4 regions of the Streptomyces sp. NPDC091282 genome follow, and region 3 is predicted to be linked to each of the others. Evidence: riboswitches for the same ligand, from Rfam matches in the RefSeq annotation. Region 3 holds a riboswitch; each other region holds the start of a gene.

Region 1 (4,412 bases), on a different contig from region 3:
ATCTCACGCTCATGCGCCTGCCGCTGGACCGGGACGGCAACACGCCCGGGGGCAGGACCGATTAGGGTGACCGCGTGGCGAGAGTGCGGTTGAGCGTGGCCGAACGGCGTGAGGAACTGCTGCGTGCGGCCATCGAGCAGATCGAGGCGCGGGGTGTGGCGGCGGTACGGATCGCCGACGTCGCCTCGGCCCTCGGCGTGAGCAATGCGCTGGTGCTGTACCACTTCTCGACGAAGGAGAAACTGGTCGCCGCCGCCTTCGCCTATGCCGCCGAGGACGACCTGGCCCATCTGCGCAAGCTGCTGGGCCGCCGCACCTCAGCGTCGCGCCGGCTGCGGGCGGCGGTGCGCTGGTACGCGCCGACCGGGCAGGCCAAGGGCTGGCGGCTGTGGATCGAGGGCTGGGCGGTGGCGCTGCGCGAGCCCGCCCTGCGGGACGTGGCCAAGCAGCTGGACCAGCAGTGGAAGGCGGCCATCGCCGAGGTCGTCGCCGAGGGCGTGGCCGCCGGCGAGTTCCGGTGCCCCGACCCCGCGGCCGCGGCACTGCGGCTGACCGCCCTGCTCGACGGGCTCGCGGTGCAGCTCACCTCCTACCCGGGCGCCCTGTCGCGCGCGCGGGCGCAGGAGTGGGTCGACGAGGCGCTGGCGCGCGAGGTCGGGCTGGACCAGGACGGATGAGGGGCGGCCCGCGCGCGGGCCGCCCCTCATCCGCTTCCGTGACCTCAGGCCACGGAAGCGATCCGCATCCTGATGTCGTCCGGGGACAGCGCCCCCTTGGCGGTCACGTGGTCGCCCGAGGACTCGCCGCGCAGCCGCCGGCCGATCCACGGCACCAGGTACTCACGGGCCCAGTGCACGTCGTCGCGGCGGATCTCCAGGGTGCCGCGGGGCGGCAGCGGCGGCCACGGCTGGTCCGGGTCGGCCGGCACGTCGAGGCCGAGCACCTGGCCGGCCCGCAGCGCCACTCGCGTGTGCCCCTCGGGAGACAGGTGCAGCCGGTCGCCGTCCCAGGCCCGCCGGTCCTGCACGGTCTTCAGGGACCACAGGTCGAGCACCGGGCAGCCGTACCGGTCGGCGACGGCGCGGACATGGCCGTTGTAGGTGGCGATCTTGCCGCGCAGATGCTTGAGGACCGGCACCCCGCGGGTGTCGAAGCCGGTGGTCACCAGGACCGTCCCGACGGCCTCGGTGAGCCGGGCCACGGCCCGCTCGAACCGCTCGGCCACCTCGTCGGGGTCGGTGCCGGGGCGGATGATGTCGTTGCCGCCCGCGCTGAAGGAAACCAGGTCCGGGGCGAGTTCCACGGCCCTGGGCAACTGCTCCGCCACGATCTGGTCGAGCAGCCTCCCGCGCACCGCGAGGTTGGTGTAGTCGAAATCGCCCTCGGGCCGCCGGTCCGACAGCAGGACCGCGAACCGGTCCGCCCAGCCGACGAACGCCCCGTCGGGGCCGGGGTCGCCGACGCCTTCGGTGAAGCTGTCCCCCACCGCCACGTACGACCCGATCACTGATGCCTTGTCACTCTTCGAATCGTCTGCCACGTCGGGTCATGATTCACCTCGGACTGTGACCTACGCGACCGTAATAAAGGGTTGACGACCGGTGAGATAAGACACTTGTAAATAGTCGACCAAGCCAGGAATAAGCCTCTGAGCAGGGGCGTTGAAGCGTCGATCGCCCGAAGGCCGGACCCGGGGATCAGGGGTCCGGCCTTCGGAGTGCGTGGCGCCTCGCAGGTGTCGACGGGTCAGCCGACGGTGACGCCCTTCGAGCGGAGGTAGGCGACCGGGTCGAGGTCGGAACCGTAGTCGGGGGTGGTCCGGATCTCGAAGTGGAGGTGCGGGCCTGTGACGTTGCCGGTGGCGCCGGAGAGGCCTATCTGCTGACCCTCGGTCACGGTCTGGCCGACCGAGACGGAGAGCGCGGAGAGGTGGCCGTACTGCGCGTAGTGGCCGTCGGCGAGCCGGATGACGACCTGGTTGCCGTAGGCGCCGCCCCAGCCGGCCGTGACCACCGTGCCCTCGCCGACGGCCTTGACCGGGGTGCCGGTCGGGACGACGAAGTCGACCCCGGTGTGGTAGCCGCTGGACCACATGCTGCCGGCGACGTGGTAGCGGGTGCCGAGGGTGCCGCCGGTCACCGGGAGGGTGAAGCCGGAGACGGCCGTCGCGGAGTTGTCCGAGGAGGAGCCCGGGTCCGAGGACGGTGCGGCGGGGGTGTCGGACCGGGTGGGCGCCGGAGCGTCCGGCCGGGAGTCCCGGCTCGGGCGGTCGGGCGCGGCGTGGCGGCCGCCGAGCGTGAGTTCGAGACCGGGGTGGATCAGCGAGGGGTTGGCGCCGACCGCCTGCCGGTTGTCGGCGTAGAGCCGCTGCCAGCCGCCGGCCACGTCGTGCTCGTCGGCGATCTTCGCGAGGCAGTCGCCGGAGACCACGGTGTAGACGCGGTGCGTGGAATTCCCGGTGCCGGAATTCTGGGCGGCGGATTTCCGCGCGGCCGTCTTCGCGACGGTCGGAATCGACTGCGCGGCCTTTTCGGAAACGGTCTGCGTGGTGGCCGCGTGGGCGCCGGTGGCACCCATGAGCGGCAGGGCCAGCGCGGCGCCGCCGGTTCCGGCGACGGCCATCGAGCGCGTGAGGCGCGGGGACTTGGGACGGCGGTGCTTACCCTTCGCGGGCATGACGCATTCCTCTCCGGCGCCTGCGAGGTGAGCTGTCGGGTTCGGGCTGGAGCTGCCCGGCCACGCGGGAAGACGTGGCTACACCCCTAGCCGTCCCGGGAACCGGAACAGGCGGTCATACCTGGTGGGTCCCCCGCTCCTGCCGGGCACGGGTGAGTGTGTGTGGGGACTCCGGTCGGCGGCAGGATTCGGCGTTCCGTCCGGATGCGTGGTGAACGTAAGCGAGCAGGAGGGACGTGAACAAGAGCCCGGTTCCGTCCGTCCTGGTTTCACTTGATCCGTTATGGGAATTCCCGGTCACTCTCCGTGAATTCCCGGCTTTCGCGCACCCTCAATCCCCGGGAAAGCCACCGGAATTACGTGAGCATGACGCACGACGGACGGTCACGAATATGACGCTCCTCACGCACGTCCCGCCACGTCCGTCTATTCCATAACTAGTACGAACGAAGGCGCCACTTCGGACATAAGACTCAGATCCGGCGCAACCTGACAACCGTCGCATCCAGGTCGCCGCGCAGTTCCGTGCGCAACCCGTGGTGCAACAGCACGGCGCCGCGGAGTATTTCGCCCGTCTCCCGGTCCTCGTACGAGGCCGCCGGGTCGAGCCCCTGGAGCCGCAGGGCCGGCATCGGCTCGCCGTAGCTCTGGGCCTGGAGCCAGGCGAGCACCACGGTCTCGTCGCCCAGGGTGTACTGCACCGCGCTGAGCCCGCCGGCCGGCGGCCGCAGCCGGAACTGGTCGCCGCGCTGCACCAGGGGCCGGATGTCCTTGTAGAGCTCCACCCAGCGGGCGGCCTCCGCCAGCTCGTCCTCGGTCCACCGCGAGAGGTCGCCGCCGATGCCGAGGGCGCCCGCCATGGAGCTGACGAAGCGGAAGCGCAGGCTGCTGACCCGGCCGTTGAGCTGGTGGTTCGGGCTGTCGGTCACCCAGGCCGACATCACCCGGGCCGGATGGATCTGGCTGAAGCCGTGCTGGATGGCGAGCCGGTCCAGCGGGTCGGTGTTGTCGGAGGTCCACACCTCGTCGGTGCGGCTCATGATGCCGAGGTCGATCCGGCCGCCGCCGCCCGAGCAGGACTCGATGGCCACGTCCGGGTGGGCCGCCCGGATCCGGTCGATCAGGGCGTACAGCCCGCGGACGTGGTCGACCCACAGCCGCTGCGGGTACGGCTCGCCGGGCCAGCCCGCGTCCGTGAAGCAGCGGTTGAAGTCCCACTTCACGTAGTCGATCGGAGCGCTGGACAGCAGGGTGTCCAGCTGCTCCCACAGGTACTCCCGGACGTCCTCGCGGGCGAGGTTGAGGACGAGCTGATTGCGCAGTTCCGTGCGCCTGCGTCCCTGCTGGAACTGCACCCAGTCGGGGTGCGCGCGGTACAGGTCGCTGTCCGCGTTGACCATCTCGGGCTCGACCCAGATGCCGAACTGCATGCCGAGGGCGTGCACGTGGTCCGCGAGGGGCTTCAGGCCCTCGGGGAAGCGGTCCGGGTTGGGCGTCCAGTCACCGAGGCCCGCGCGGTCGCTGGTCCGGGCGCCGAACCAGCCGTCGTCGACCACGAACAGCTCGACGCCGATCGCGGCGGCCCGCCGGGCGAGGACGGCCTGCTGCTCCTCGGAGATGTCGAAGGTGGTGGCCTCCCAGGAGTTGAACAGCACCGGCCGGTCCCGCTCGGCGTCCGGGATGACGTACGCGCGCTGGTAGGCGTGCCAGGCACGGCTCGCGCCGCCGAAACCGCC
Region 2 (4,412 bases), on a different contig from region 3:
CGTGACCGGCTCGGCCATCGCCATCCCGCTCCTCGGTGCGGCGAGCGCCAACGCGGCCGACGGCAGCACCTGGGACCGGGTGGCCGAGTGCGAGAGCGGCGGCTCCTGGAGCATGGACGAGGGCACCGGGTACTACGGCGGCCTGCAGATGTCCCAGGACGACTGGGACCGGTACGGCGGCCAGGAGTACGCCGGCACGCCCGACCAGGCGAGCCGTTCGCAGCAGATCGCCGTCGCCGAGAAGATCCTCGCCGACCAGGGCACCAAGCCCTGGCGGACCTGCGCCCTGCTCGCCGGGCTCTCCTCGGACGACGCCTCGGTGAACGTCGACACGGGCGCCGACGGCTCGGACGACGCGTCCGGCTCCTCCGACGCGCCCACCGGGCTGTCGGATTCGTCCTCTTCTTCTGGTTCATCGGATTCATCCGCCCCCTCGGACTCCGGCCCCTCCGACTCCTCGGCGGACCCCTCGGACTCCGTGTCCGCCACGCCGTCGCCGAGCGCGAGCGAAGATTCCGGCAAGGACGCTCCCGCCGCCTCCTCGAAGACGGCCGAAAAGGGATCCGGCGGCTCGGACACCTCGAAGGCGAGTGAGAACCCGGTCGTTCCGGAAGCCGACGACTCGGACAATTCGTGGCAGACGGGCAGTTCCTGGGACCTCGTCGACACGGGTGCGATCGGCAGCAGCGGCAAGCACCGCGGCGGCTCGGCGGACGAAAGCGTGACAAACGGTCAGAGTGGGACTTCTTCCGGCCGTCACGCCTCCCGGAGCGCGGACACCTACACCGTGCGGGACGGCGACACGCTCGCCTCCATCGCCGACTCCCTTGACCTGGACGGCGGATGGCGTGCGCTCTACGCCGCCAACAAGGCCGACATCGGCACCGACCCGAACGACATCGCCCCCGGTCAGACCCTGAAGCTCGGCGCCGAATAGGACCGGTGTCGGCGGGAGTTGACGCCCCGCTTCGAGTTGAATGTCCGTTTTGGTGAAAGTGTGGGATGAGTCTCAAAGGCCCTGATCATCTTTGAAATTCACCTGATCGCCTGTTTACGGTCAAGGCCGCTCGTCACCACGAGCCCCGGTTGTCGCAACGCCGAGTCCTGCCAGCGGCCGCCCGGGAACAGTCGTCGCGTCAAGCGCCGTAGGCAGGAGCGGGGGACCCAAGGTAGGTGCCGGGACCGGTGGTTGAGACCGCCGTGTCCGGCTAGGGGTGGAGCCGCGCACCGTGAGGTGTGCGGCCGGGCAACTCATTCGGCCCGAACCCGACAGCTCACCTCGCAGGCGTCGGTGAGGGGATCCTCCATGCTGTTTTCCGGCAAGGGCAAGCACCGTCGTCCGTCCAAGGCCACCCGCGTCGCCGCGCTCGCCGGCGTCACCGGCGTCGCCATCGCCGCTCCGCTGATGGCCACCGGCACCGCCTCCGCGGCCACCGCCTCCGAGTGGGACGCCGTCGCCCAGTGCGAGTCCGGTGGCAACTGGGCCATCAACACCGGCAACGGCTACTTCGGCGGCCTGCAGTTCTCCGCCTCCACCTGGGCCGCGTACGGCGGCACGCAGTACGCCGCGCAGGCCAACCAGGCCGGCAAGGCGCAGCAGATCGAGATCGCCGAGAAGGTCCTCGCCGCGCAGGGCAAGGGTGCCTGGCCGGTCTGCGGCACGGGCCTGTCCGGCGCCGCCTACAACGGCGGCTCCAGCTCCTCCGGCAGCTCGTCGAGCGGCAGCACCGCCGACCGCTCGACCGACAGCCAGGCCGCCTCCCGCTCCGCCGAGCGCCCGGCCGCCAAGAAGACGGTCACCACCCCGACCGGCAAGAAGGTGAAGAAGGGCGACGGCGAGTACAAGGTCGTCAAGGGCGACTCGCTCAGCTCGATCGCCGAGAAGCACAAGGTCAAGGGTGGCTGGCAGACGCTGTTCAAGCTGAACAAGGACATCGTCGACGACGCCGACTTCATCTACCCGGGCCAGATGCTGCACCTCAAGTAGGCGGCAGGCCGCCCCCGTCCCCCATGGACCCCCGCCCCGGTGCGTTCTCCCCCGTACGCACCGGGGCGGGGTTTTCGTGTGCGGGCCGCCGCCCGCGGTCCTCTTCTTGACCCGCTCTTCTCCCGTTCTTCATCGGACCCCCCTTTGTTCCGTACATGAACAATGAGTACCGTCAGTGTGTCCACGGGCCGGTCGGTAGGCCGGATGACGGGTCCGGGACGGTTAGGCTCTAGTCGCAAGGCTGAGCAAGGGCCGACAAGGCCCGCGTGCGCCCGCACAACCAGCGTCACATCCCAAGAAGGAGATGCTCGTGCCGTCCATCGACGTCGTCGTAGCCCGGGAAATCCTGGACTCCCGAGGCAACCCCACGGTCGAGGTCGAGGTCGGCCTCGACGACGGCAGCACGGGTCGTGCCGCCGTTCCCTCCGGCGCCTCCACCGGCGCCTTCGAGGCCATCGAGCTCCGTGACGGCGACCCCAACCGCTACCTCGGCAAGGGCGTCGAGAAGGCCGTCCTCGCCGTCATCGAGCAGATCGGCCCGGAGCTGGTCGGCTACGACGCCACCGAGCAGCGCCTGATCGACCAGGCCATGTTCGACCTGGACGCCACCGACAACAAGGGCTCGCTCGGCGCCAACGCGATCCTCGGCGTCTCCCTCGCCGTCGCGCACGCCGCCTCCGAGGCCAGCGACCTGCCGCTGTTCCGCTACCTGGGCGGCCCCAACGCGCACCTGCTGCCGGTGCCGATGATGAACATCCTCAACGGCGGTTCGCACGCGGACTCCAACGTGGACATCCAGGAGTTCATGATCGCCCCGATCGGCGCGGAGTCCTTCTCCGAGGCGCTGCGCTGGGGTGCCGAGGTCTACCACACCCTGAAGAAGGTCCTGAAGAACAAGGGCCTGTCCACCGGTCTCGGCGACGAGGGCGGCTTCGCCCCGAACCTGGAGTCCAACCGCGCCGCGCTCGACCTCATCCTGGAGGCGATCAAGCAGGCCGGTTACGTCCCCGGCGAGCAGATCGCGCTCGCGCTCGACGTCGCCGCGTCCGAGTTCTACAAGGACGGCAAGTACGAGTTCGAGGGCAAGTCCCGCTCGGCCGCCGAGATGACCGAGTACTACGAGGAGCTCGTCGCCTCCTACCCGCTGGTCTCCATCGAGGACCCGCTGTTCGAGGACGACTGGGCCGGCTGGAAGGTCCTCACCGACAAGCTCGGTGACAAGGTCCAGATCGTCGGCGACGACCTGTTCGTCACCAACCCGGAGCGCCTGGCCCGCGGCATCGAGGACGGCGCCGCCAACGCCCTGCTCGTCAAGGTGAACCAGATCGGCTCGCTCACCGAGACCCTGGACGCCGTCGAGCTGGCCCAGCGCAACGGCTTCAAGTGCATGATGTCCCACCGCTCCGGCGAGACCGAGGACGTCACCATCGCCGACCTCGCCGTCGCCACCAACTGCGGCCAGATCAAGACCGGCGCCCCGGCCCGCTCCGAGCGCGTCGCCAAGTACAACCAGCTGCTGCGCATCGAGGAGATCCTCGACGACGCCGCGGTGTACGCCGGCCGCAGCGCCTTCCCGCGCTTCAAGGGCTGAGCCGTAGGGCCCGTAGAGGGTAAGGCTTAGCCAGTCGTACGTACGTCCCCGTACCCGGTCCCGTACCGTGTGCGGGGACGTACGCGCGTGTGAACGGGAGGCGGGGACATGGCCGTGAGGGACCGGGACCGGTTCTCCACCGCGACCAGGCTGAAACTGCTCGGCGAGCAGACGGCGGCCCGGGTCTACCGCTCCCAGACCAAGCGGCAGGCCCGCCGCTCGCGGCTCACCGGCCGCGCCGCGCTGCTCGCGATCGTGCTGTGCACGATGATCGTCGCGCTCGCCTATCCGATGCGCCAGTACGTCTCCCAGCGTGCCGAGATCGCCGACCAGGAGCGTCAGCAGAAGCAGGCCAGGCAGCGGGTCGAGCAGCTGCGGGACGTCAAGGCCCGGTGGCAGGACGACGCGTACGCCGAGCAGCAGATCCGGCAGCGGCTGCACTACGTGATGCCGGGGGAGACCGGCTACATCGTGATCGACCCCGCTGCCGCCCAGCAGGCGCACGCCTACCTCGGCGCGGCCGACCGGCCGTGGTACGCGAACGTCTGGGACGGCGTCGACAAGTCCGACGCGTCCGACCAGTGAACCGACAGAAAGCCGCACAGAACACAGTCATGCACACGCCTCCGCCCTCCACTCCGCGCACCGAGCCGACCGACGCCGACGTCGAGGCCTTCCAGCAGCAGCTCGGGCGGCCGCCGCGCGGGCTGCGGGCGATCGCGCACCGCTGCCCGTGCGGTCAGCCCGACGTCGTGGAGACCGCGCCCCGGCTGCCGGACGGCACGCCGTTCCCGACGCTGTACTACCTGACGTGCCCGAAGGCCGCGTCCGCCA
Region 3 (4,412 bases):
GCGGGCGGCAGGTCGTGCTCGGCGGGTGGTACGTCCTCGGCGTGGCCGCCGGTGCCGACCAGCTCGCGCACGAGCGCGTACTGGGCGTGGTTGGTGTCCTGGTACTCGTCGACCAGGACGTGCCGGAAGCGGCGGCGGTAGTGCTCGGCGACGTCCGGGAAGGCCCGCAGCAGGTTGACCGTCGTCATGATCAGGTCGTCGAAGTCGAGGGCGTTCGCCTCGCGCAGCCGCGACTGGTAGAGCGCGTAGGCCTGGGCGAGGGTCTTCTCGAAGCCGTCGGTGGCCTGCGCGGCGAAGTCCTCCTCGTCGATCAGCTCGTTCTTGAGGTTGCTGATCTTGGCGCTGAAGGACTTGGGCGGGAAGCGCTTGGGGTCGAGGTCCAGGTCGCGGCAGACCAGGGCCATCAGGCGCTTGGAGTCGGCAGCGTCGTAGATCGAGAAGGAGGAGGTGAAGCCGAGCTTCTTGCTCTCCCTGCGCAGGATCCGCACGCACGCGCTGTGGAAGGTCATGACCCACATCGCGTTCGCGCGCGGGCCGACGAGGTGCTCGACGCGCTCCTTCATCTCGCCCGCGGCCTTGTTGGTGAAGGTGATCGCGAGGATCTGGCCGGGGTGCACCTGCCGGGCGCCCAGCAGGTGCGCGATGCGGTGGGTGAGCACGCGCGTCTTGCCGGAACCGGCACCGGCCACGATGAGCAGCGGGGTGCCGGCGTGCACGACGGCGGCCCGCTGGTTCTCGTTCAGCCCCTCCAGGAGGGTGGCCGGGTCCTGGGCGGGGCGGGCGGCGCCGTCGCGGTAGTAGGCGTCCCGGTCCGGGGGCGCGTCGAACCGCCCGCCGAACAGATCGTCCGGAATCGGCTCCGGTACGTGCTCGTCCTCGGGCGGCGGGGGTTCCTCCTCGTGGCCGCGCGGGGGCTGGAGGCTCGCCAGGAAGCTGTCGTCAAAGAGGCTGCTCATCGCTCTCCGAGTCTAGGGCGCCCCACTGACAACCGGTCCCCACCCCGCAAACTCGCCCCCGTCACCCACCAGAACCGGCCGCTCACGATCAGCGATGACGCACCGTGAGCGGAGGCGCGCCCGCCGGGCGGCGGGACGGGCCGGTCGACTCCTGCGGACACGTCGCGCCATATCCGGACGAATGCACCGATCTCTTGAGCCACCGAGGCCAAGGTCACGAAAATGTATCGGGCATATCGCACATCAACCTTCACACAGAGCACACGAGTTGGCTAGCGTGCGGGCAGGCCGTACGACCCCCACCGGCGAACGTCGCCGGGCCGCACGGCCTCCGCCGAGTCCAGGGTGCCGCCGCGCATCCGGAGCCGGGGACCCACCGAACCCGGGGTGAATCGGTCCCGACTTCCCTCCGGGGAGCGGACCGTAGGGCAACCCTTCCGAGTCATCCGCCCGAACCCGACAGCTAACCCGGTAGGCGGAGCACGGAAGGAGTCGCCCCCGTTGGCGTCGCACCGCAAGTCGCGTCCGTCCGCAACGCGCGTAGCAGGCATACGCACCCCCGCCCTGGCCACCGCCGCCCTCACCTCCGTGGCCCTGCTCTCCCAGACGGCCAACGCCGCGCCCTCCGAGGACGGCAAGCCCAGCCTGGAGGAGGTCGAGAAGAAGGTCGACGCCCTCTACCGGCAGGCGGAGTCGGCGACCGAGAAGTACAACGCGGCCAAGGAGAGGACGGGCAAGCAGCGCAAGCAGGTCGACACCCTGCTCGACGACGTCGCCCAGCGCACGGACCGGCTGAACAAGGCGCGTGAGGAGCTGGGTTCGTTCGCCGCGGCCCAGTACCGGACGGGGGCCAGCGCGCCCGACACGTCGACCTTCCTGCTCGCGGACACCCCGCAGGACTACTTCGACCAGACGCAGCTGATGAACCGGCTGACCTCGCGCCAGAAGGGCGCGGTCGACGACTACGCCACCCAGCAGTCCGCGACCATGGCGAAGCGGCAGGAGGCCGCCAAGAGCCTGGAGACCCTCACCGAGACCCAGGACGACCTGAAGACCGCCAAGAGCACCGTCCAGGCGAAGCTGGCGTCCGCGCGGGAGCTGCTGTCACAGCTGAACGCCCAGGAGAAGGCGCGGCTGGCGGAGATCGAGAAGAAGCAGCGGGCAGCGGCGGCGGCCAAGGCGGCGGAGCTGGCGAAGCAGCAGGCGGCGGCCGAGCGGAAGGACGCCCCGCCGTCGTCCGCGCCGTCCTCGGGCGGCTCCTCCTCGTCCTCCGGCTCCGCCTACGGGACGAAGGCCGCCAAGGCGATCGCCTTCGCCCGCGCGCAGATCGGCAAGCCGTACGTCTGGGGCGCCACCGGCCCCGGCTCCTACGACTGCTCCGGCCTGTCCCAGGCCGCCTGGAAGGCCGCGGGCGTCTCGCTGCCGCGCACCACGTACGACCAGGTGAACGCCGGCACCACCGTCTCCCTCGCCGACGCCCGCCCCGGCGACCTGGTCTTCTTCTACGACGACGTCACCCACGTCGGCATCTACATCGGCGACGGCATGATGATCCACGCCCCGAAGCCCGGCGCCTACGTCCGGGAGGAGTCGATCTACTACGGCGGCGAGTCGATCATCCACAGCGTGGTACGCCCGGCCTGAACCGGGCGGACCCGCGCCTTTCGCACCGCACGCGCGCGTGCCCCGTTCGCACGGCGGCCGGGGCCGCGCCCGGGCCGGCTTCCCCGGACGTCCCCCGGATCACGTCCACAGCACGGCGATGAAGATGTTCGCCATGGTCAGCAGGCCGACCGCGCCGAACGCGCCCTTCTCCACCTTCTCCTCGTCCCGCTTCACGTAGACGAGCCCGAGGATCACGATCAGCAGCGCGAGCTTCACACCGATCTTGACGGTGTTGACGTGGTGGTCGTCGGCCTCGTTGAGACCGACCAGGATCACGCCCGTGGCGAGCATGGTGAACGCGCCGTGCAGCATTCCGGGGACGAACCGGGCCGTGCCCTGGCCCATCGCCTTCATCTGGGTGAGGAAGCCGCCGAGGAGCGCGGCGATGCCGATGATGTGCAGGCCGACGAAGAGATGGATGAGTACGCCCATGGCTCCGGAGCCTAACCAGCCGCCCCCGGAGCACCGCTCACCGGCCCCTGTCCGGGCGCCTTCTCCTGTCCGGACACCGGCTTTCCGCGACATCCGCTCCGGCACCCGGCATCGCATATATGCGCCATAGCAGCCCGCGCACCCCGGCCGCCCCGGAACCGGCGCTTCGGTCATCCCGCCCCGTGAAGCCGACGGCTCCGGACCGGAATTCCGGTCACATACCGTCAGGTAACGATCCGGTCACACCAATTCCGTGCATCACGTTACCGACCCGACACACTCCGTCCTAGCGTCCTCCCCCAGGTGACCGACTCCCCACCGCCGCCCGGGCCAGGGGCGGCAGTCGGACACCACCGCCGAGAAAGTCCGGCGGCGGCCCGTTCCCCTGTGCGGGCCGCCGCCGGACGCGTACACCGCGGTCGCACACACGCTCCCCCGGCCTGTGTACGGACGGTCCGGCGGCCTACGAAAGGACGTGAGCAGTCCAGGTGGCAGCGCACCGCAAGCCCCGACAGCGCTCGCTCGGCGGCAACACGGCCCGCACGGCCGTCACCCTCGCCCTGGCGGGCGCGGCCACCGCGACGGGCTTCGAAGGGACCGGCAACGCCGAGCCGCAACTGACACCGGCGCAGGTGAAGGCCAAGGTGGACCAGCTGTACCAGCAGGCCGAGACGGCCACCGAGAAGTACGACGGGGCGAAGGAGAAGGCCGACACGGCCCAGCGGCGGATCAAGGCGCTCCAGGACCAGACCGCCCGCAAGCAGGAGAATCTCAACTCCGCGCGGGACGCGCTCGGTCTGGCCGCGGCCGCGCAGTACCGCGACGGCGGTATCGACCCGGCGTGGCAGCTGGCGCTCTCCAGCGATCCCGACCGGTACCTGGACAACGCCGCGTTCGCCGAACGGGCCGGCGCCGCTCAGGCCGGCGCGGTCACACGGGTGCGCCGGCAGCTGCGGGAGATCGAGCAACTGCGCGGCGCGGCACACGTGGAGCTGGCCTCGCTGCGCTCCCGGCAGGCCGAGCTGGAACGGCAGAGGACCACCATCACCGGCAAACTCGCCGAGGCCCGGCGGCTGCTGGACCGGCTCTCGCCGCAGCAGCAGGCGGTGGTCACCGCGGACGGCTCGCCCGCGCGCGCCTCCCGCTCGGCCTCCGACGGCCGCGCCGCGCTCGCCTCGGCCACCGCCCCGGCGACCGCCTCCGACTCCCGGGCCGCGGCCGCCGTGGCGTACGCCTACTCCAAGCTCGGCAGCCCCTACGTCTGGGGCGCGACCGGCCCGAACGCCTTCGACTGCTCAGGACTCGCCCAGGCCGCCTACCGCTCCGCCGGTGTCTCCCTCCCCCGCACCACCTACGCCC
Region 4 (4,412 bases), on a different contig from region 3:
CGCCGTGGTGGTCGCGGCCGACGGCACGGAACTGGCCCGCGGCCACTCGCGCGAGGCCGGCGACCCCGTCGTGCACGCGGAGGAGGCGGCCCTGGCCAAGATCCCCGCGGACGACCCGCGGCTGGCCACCGCCACCGTCTACACCAGCCTCGAACCCTGCACCCGCCGCGCCTCCCGGCCGCATCCCTGCGCCGAGCTGATCCTGCGGGCCGGGGTGCGGCGGGTGGTGACGGCGTGGCGCGAACCGGACACCTTCGTCGAGGCGGCCGACGGGACGGGAGCGCTGCGTGAGGCGGGGGTGGCGGTGCTGGTGCTCGGCGCGTACGAGGACCTGGCGAAGGCCCCCAACGGCCACCTGCTGAGCTGACCGCGTTCAACCGATGTGACTCGCCCTCTTCCGATGGCGTATGCTGGTTTCACCGACGCGGGGTGGAGCAGCTCGGTAGCTCGCTGGGCTCATAACCCAGAGGTCGCAGGTTCAAATCCTGTCCCCGCTACTGAAGGCCCAGGGCCGGAATTCCGAACAGGGATTCCGGCCCTGAGTCGTGTCCGGCCCGGACCGGCGTCCACCGGCACGTGTCCGTCGTCACATCCGCCCGCGCTCATCCGCCCGGCCCACACCGCTCGCCGCCCTCCGCTCGCAGCCGCAAATCTGGACGGACACGCAGGGGGATCCCGGAACAGAGGAGAGTCGTACCGTGGGCTTCGGAGAGGCGCCGGAGGACGGGTCCGTGACCGTCCGCACCCTGGCCCGCCTGCTGCCCGCCCTGCTGATCGTCGGCGGTGTCTTCTACGACGCCCTCACCCCGGTCGCCTTCACGGCCGTGCCGTTCTTCACGGCCGCCCCGCTGGTCGCCGCTCCCCTCTCCTCCCTGCGCACCACGGTCCTGACCGGCCTGGCCTCCTTCCTCGCCGTCTACGCCGTGCACGCGCGCTTCGGCTACGTGCCCGACGCGGACGCCGTCACCGAGCTGACCACCGTGGCCACCGTCTCCGCCCTCGCCGCCGGCATCAACCGGGTCGTGCGCCGCGGCGACCAGCGGCTGGCCTCCGCCCGCGAGGTCGCCGAGGCCGCCCAGCGCGCGGTGCTGCCCGAGCCCGCCGAACGGATCGGCGGCTTCGAGATCGCCGCCCGCTACGAGGCGGCCCAGGAGGGCACTCTCGTCGGCGGTGACCTGTACGCCGTCCAGGACACCCCGTACGGGGTGCGGCTGGTCGTCGGCGACGTCCGCGGCAAGGGGATGGGCGCGGTCGCCGCCGTCGCGGTGGTGCTCGGCGCGTTCCGGGAGGCCGCCGAGCAGGAGGCCTCGCTGGAGGCGGTGGCGGGGAGGCTGGAACGGGCGCTGGCCCGCGAGGGCGTCCGGCGCGGCGGCGTCGACACGTTCGAGGGGTTCACCACCGCCGTGCTCGCCGAACTCCCGCACGGCGAGGGCACGGTCCGGGTCGTCAACCGGGGCCATCCGCCGCCGCTGCTGCTGCACGCCGACGGCACGGTGCGCCCGGTCGAGGTGTCCGAGGCCGCGCTGCCGCTGGGGATGGGCGAGCTGGGCGCCTGGCCGGACCGGGCCGCCGAGCGGCCGTTCCCGGGCGGGGCCGCGTTGCTGCTGCACACCGACGGCCTCTCCGAGGCCCGGGACGCGCACGGCCGGTTCTTCGACCCGGAGCGGCGGCTGGCCGGCCGGGCCGGCACCGCCCCGGGGGCGCTGCTGGCCCGTCTCGCGGCCGAGGTGCGCCGGCACACCGGCGGCCGGATGGCGGACGACATGGCGCTGCTGGTGGTGCGGCGCACCTGAGCGCCCGTCCAGGGGGATGTCACCCTCGGTGTGCGGACGGAAGCCCTCCGCATAACATCTGAGTCACCATCAAAACGCGCGTGACTCCTGTGCCGCGCAGAACGCACGGCCAACTCGACCGTTTTTGACCGTTCGTGGCAGGTAAGTCCTTGCTTTGAAAGCTTAATGATCAAGGAGAACGGCTTGGAATCTGCCAGCCGCGTCTATTAACGTTCGATAACGCAGCGCGGTCGTCCCAGCCGTCACCCGCGACGGCTCCGTGCGCACGCGCCGAATCCCGCAAGGGAACCGGGGAACCACCTACTTGGGGTGAATCGCACGTATGTCGCCGGGTACGAAACGGCCGGTATACGCGCGTAGGAGACCTTCCTGCTCCGAACCCGTCAGCTAACCCGGTAGGCAGCGGAAGGAAAGGAGTGCGCCCGCGTGGCGTCCAACCGGCCTGCTCCGACAGCCCCGTTCGTGCCCAGCCAGCGTCAGCCCGAGGCCTACGGCTACGGCGGCCTGCGCACCGACGAGGGCCCCTGGGAGGAGTGGAACCCCACCGAGGAGTCCCTCGCCCCGGTACGCGGCCGGCACCGCGTCTCCAAGCAGCGCGGCGGCGGACTCGCCCGCAGCTCCACGGTCCTCGGCGTCGGTGTCATCGCCGCCGTCGGCGCGGGCGGCATGGCCAGCGCCAACACCGGCAAGCCGCCGGTCTCCATCTCGCTGCCCGACCTGCCGTCCTCCGTCGACTCCCTGCTCGGCGACGGCGCCGGCCACCAGGCCACCCAGACCGCGCTCAGCAGCGTCACCACGGCGACCGCCACCGACGCGGACTCCTCCTCCGACGCCGGTGAGGCACTGCGCAGCCGGATCATCGCCCAGGCCGAGCAGCAGCAGACCCAGATCGACGTCCGGGCCACCGCCAAGGCCGTGGCCGCCGCCGACAAGGCGGTCTCCGACGCCGAGGCCAAGGCGGAGAAGGCCGCGGCCACCCAGGCCGCGGACGCCAAGGAGAAGGCGCAGGCCGCCGAGAAGGCGCAGGCCGAGCAGAAGCGGCTCGCCGCGCTGGCCAAGCAGTACACGCTGCCGGTCGTCTCGTACACGATCACCGGCACCTTCGGGCAGGCCGGCTCCATGTGGGCCTCCGGGTACCACACCGGCCTCGACTTCGCCGCTCCCACCGGCACCCTGATCAAGGCCGTGCACAGCGGCACCGTCACGGAGGCCGGCTGGGCCGGTTCCTACGGCTACCGCACGATCCTCACCCTCGACGACGGCACCGAGCTGTGGTTCTGCCACCAGTCCTCGATCGGCGTCAAGGTCGGCCAGAAGGTCGCCACCGGCGACGTCATCGGCCGGGTCGGCGCCACCGGCAACGTCACCGGCCCGCACCTCCACCTGGAGGTCCACCCCGGCGGCCAGGCCACCGGCATCGACCCGATGACCTGGCTGCGCGGCAAGGGCCTCAACCCCTGACCGACCCCACTGATCCCCGGCGGCCCTGACGACACCCCCCCGACGTCAGGGCTGCCGGTCCGGTGTGTCCCGGGCCGGGCCGGGGCCTTCCGCTTTTACGAGAACTTCGCGTTGCGGCGGCATCGGTCCGCAGGCGGCCGGTGTTGAACTGGGACATGACCCCTTCTTCCGCTTCTCCCGCATCCGGCTCCCTCCGCAAGCTCGGCGCCTCCGATCTGGAGGTGTTCCCGCTCTGCCTGGGCGGCAACGTCTTCGGCTGGACCGCCGACGAGACCGCCTCCTTCGCCGTCCTCGACGCGTACACCGACGCGGGCGGCAACTTCGTGGACACCGCCGACGCGTACACGGCCTGGATCGAGGGCCACCAGGGCGGTGAGTCCGAGACCGTCATCGGCAAGTGGGTCAAGGAACGCGGCAACCGCGCCGACGTCGTCATCGCGACGAAGGTCAGCCAGCACCCCGAGTACCCCGGCCTGTCCGGCGCGAACATCAAGGCCGCCGCGGACGCGTCCCTGCGCCGCCTGGGCACCGACTACATCGACCTGTACTACACGCACTTCGACCAGCCCGAGATCCCGGTCGAGGAGATCATCGGCGCCCTGGACGAGCTGGTGCGGGCCGGCAAGGTCCGGCACATCGCCGCCTCCAACATCACCGCGGAGCGGCTCCAGGAGTCGCTGGACTTCTCCGACCGCGAGGGCCTGGCCCGGTACGTCGCCCTCCAGCCCCACTACAACCTGGTCTCCCGCGACACCTACGAGGGCGCCCTGCAGGAGCTGGCCTCCCGCACGGGCCTGGCCGCGGTCCCGTACTTCGCGCTCGCCGCGGGCTTCCTCACCGGCAAGTACCGCCCCGGCGCGGCGGTGGACAGCGCCCGCGCGGGCCGCGCCGCCCAGTACCTGGAGACCGAGCGGGGCCCGAAGGTCCTGGCCGCCCTCGACGAGATCGCCGAGGCCCACTCCGCCGCGGTCCCCACGGTCGCCCTGGCCTGGCTCGCGGCCCAGCCCACCGTCACCGCCCCGATCGCCTCGGCCCGCTCGCTGGAGCAGCTGCCGGCCCTGCTGGCCGTCGCCGGCCTGGAGCTGACCGAGCAGGAACTCAACCGGCTCACGGCCGCCTCCGCGTGAGGTTCGTGAGGCCCTAGCCGCTGTACGGGTT

The links. A riboswitch is a leader RNA that binds a small molecule or an ion and turns the genes downstream of it on or off. The one in region 3 is predicted to bind cyclic di-AMP.
Region 1: linked by a shared signal. The riboswitch ahead of ACIQOE_RS09915 (peptidoglycan DD-metalloendopeptidase family protein) and the one ahead of ACIQOE_RS15475 (NlpC/P60 family protein) in region 3 are both predicted to bind cyclic di-AMP.
Region 2: linked by a shared signal. The riboswitch ahead of ACIQOE_RS28690 (transglycosylase family protein) and the one ahead of ACIQOE_RS15475 (NlpC/P60 family protein) in region 3 are both predicted to bind cyclic di-AMP.
Region 4: linked by a shared signal. The riboswitch ahead of ACIQOE_RS23320 (M23 family metallopeptidase) and the one ahead of ACIQOE_RS15475 (NlpC/P60 family protein) in region 3 are both predicted to bind cyclic di-AMP.

What each region holds. Positions count from the first base shown of each region.
Region 1 is NZ_JBIVUX010000002.1:617,002-621,413, forward strand. Features, by position in the region: gene ACIQOE_RS09900 (GNAT family N-acetyltransferase) at 1-65, shown strand, start outside; gene ACIQOE_RS09905 (TetR/AcrR family transcriptional regulator) at 96-677, shown strand; gene ACIQOE_RS09910 (SGNH/GDSL hydrolase family protein) at 722-1,507, opposite strand; gene ACIQOE_RS09915 (peptidoglycan DD-metalloendopeptidase family protein) at 1,747-2,676, opposite strand; cyclic di-AMP (ydaO/yuaA leader) riboswitch at 2,681-2,841, opposite strand; gene ACIQOE_RS09920 (alpha-galactosidase) at 3,150-4,412, opposite strand, start outside.
Region 2 is NZ_JBIVUX010000006.1:348,105-352,516, forward strand. Features, by position in the region: gene ACIQOE_RS28685 (transglycosylase family protein) at 1-937, shown strand, start outside; cyclic di-AMP (ydaO/yuaA leader) riboswitch at 1,132-1,303, shown strand; gene ACIQOE_RS28690 (transglycosylase family protein) at 1,307-1,987, shown strand; gene eno (phosphopyruvate hydratase) at 2,292-3,578, shown strand; gene ACIQOE_RS28700 (septum formation initiator family protein) at 3,687-4,163, shown strand; gene ACIQOE_RS28705 (DUF501 domain-containing protein) at 4,193-4,412, shown strand, end outside.
Region 3 is NZ_JBIVUX010000003.1:355,535-359,946, reverse strand. Features, by position in the region: gene pcrA (DNA helicase PcrA) at 1-956, opposite strand, end outside; cyclic di-AMP (ydaO/yuaA leader) riboswitch at 1,279-1,449, shown strand; gene ACIQOE_RS15475 (NlpC/P60 family protein) at 1,458-2,600, shown strand; gene ACIQOE_RS15470 (hypothetical protein) at 2,700-3,053, opposite strand; gene ACIQOE_RS15465 (NlpC/P60 family protein) at 3,542-4,412, shown strand, end outside.
Region 4 is NZ_JBIVUX010000005.1:20,222-24,633, reverse strand. Features, by position in the region: gene ACIQOE_RS23335 (dihydrofolate reductase family protein) at 1-367, shown strand, start outside; tRNA gene ACIQOE_RS23330 (tRNA-Met) at 424-497, shown strand; gene ACIQOE_RS23325 (PP2C family protein-serine/threonine phosphatase) at 699-1,793, shown strand; cyclic di-AMP (ydaO/yuaA leader) riboswitch at 2,052-2,212, shown strand; gene ACIQOE_RS23320 (M23 family metallopeptidase) at 2,220-3,254, shown strand; gene ACIQOE_RS23315 (aldo/keto reductase) at 3,410-4,381, shown strand; gene ACIQOE_RS23310 (PrsW family intramembrane metalloprotease) at 4,395-4,412, opposite strand, start outside.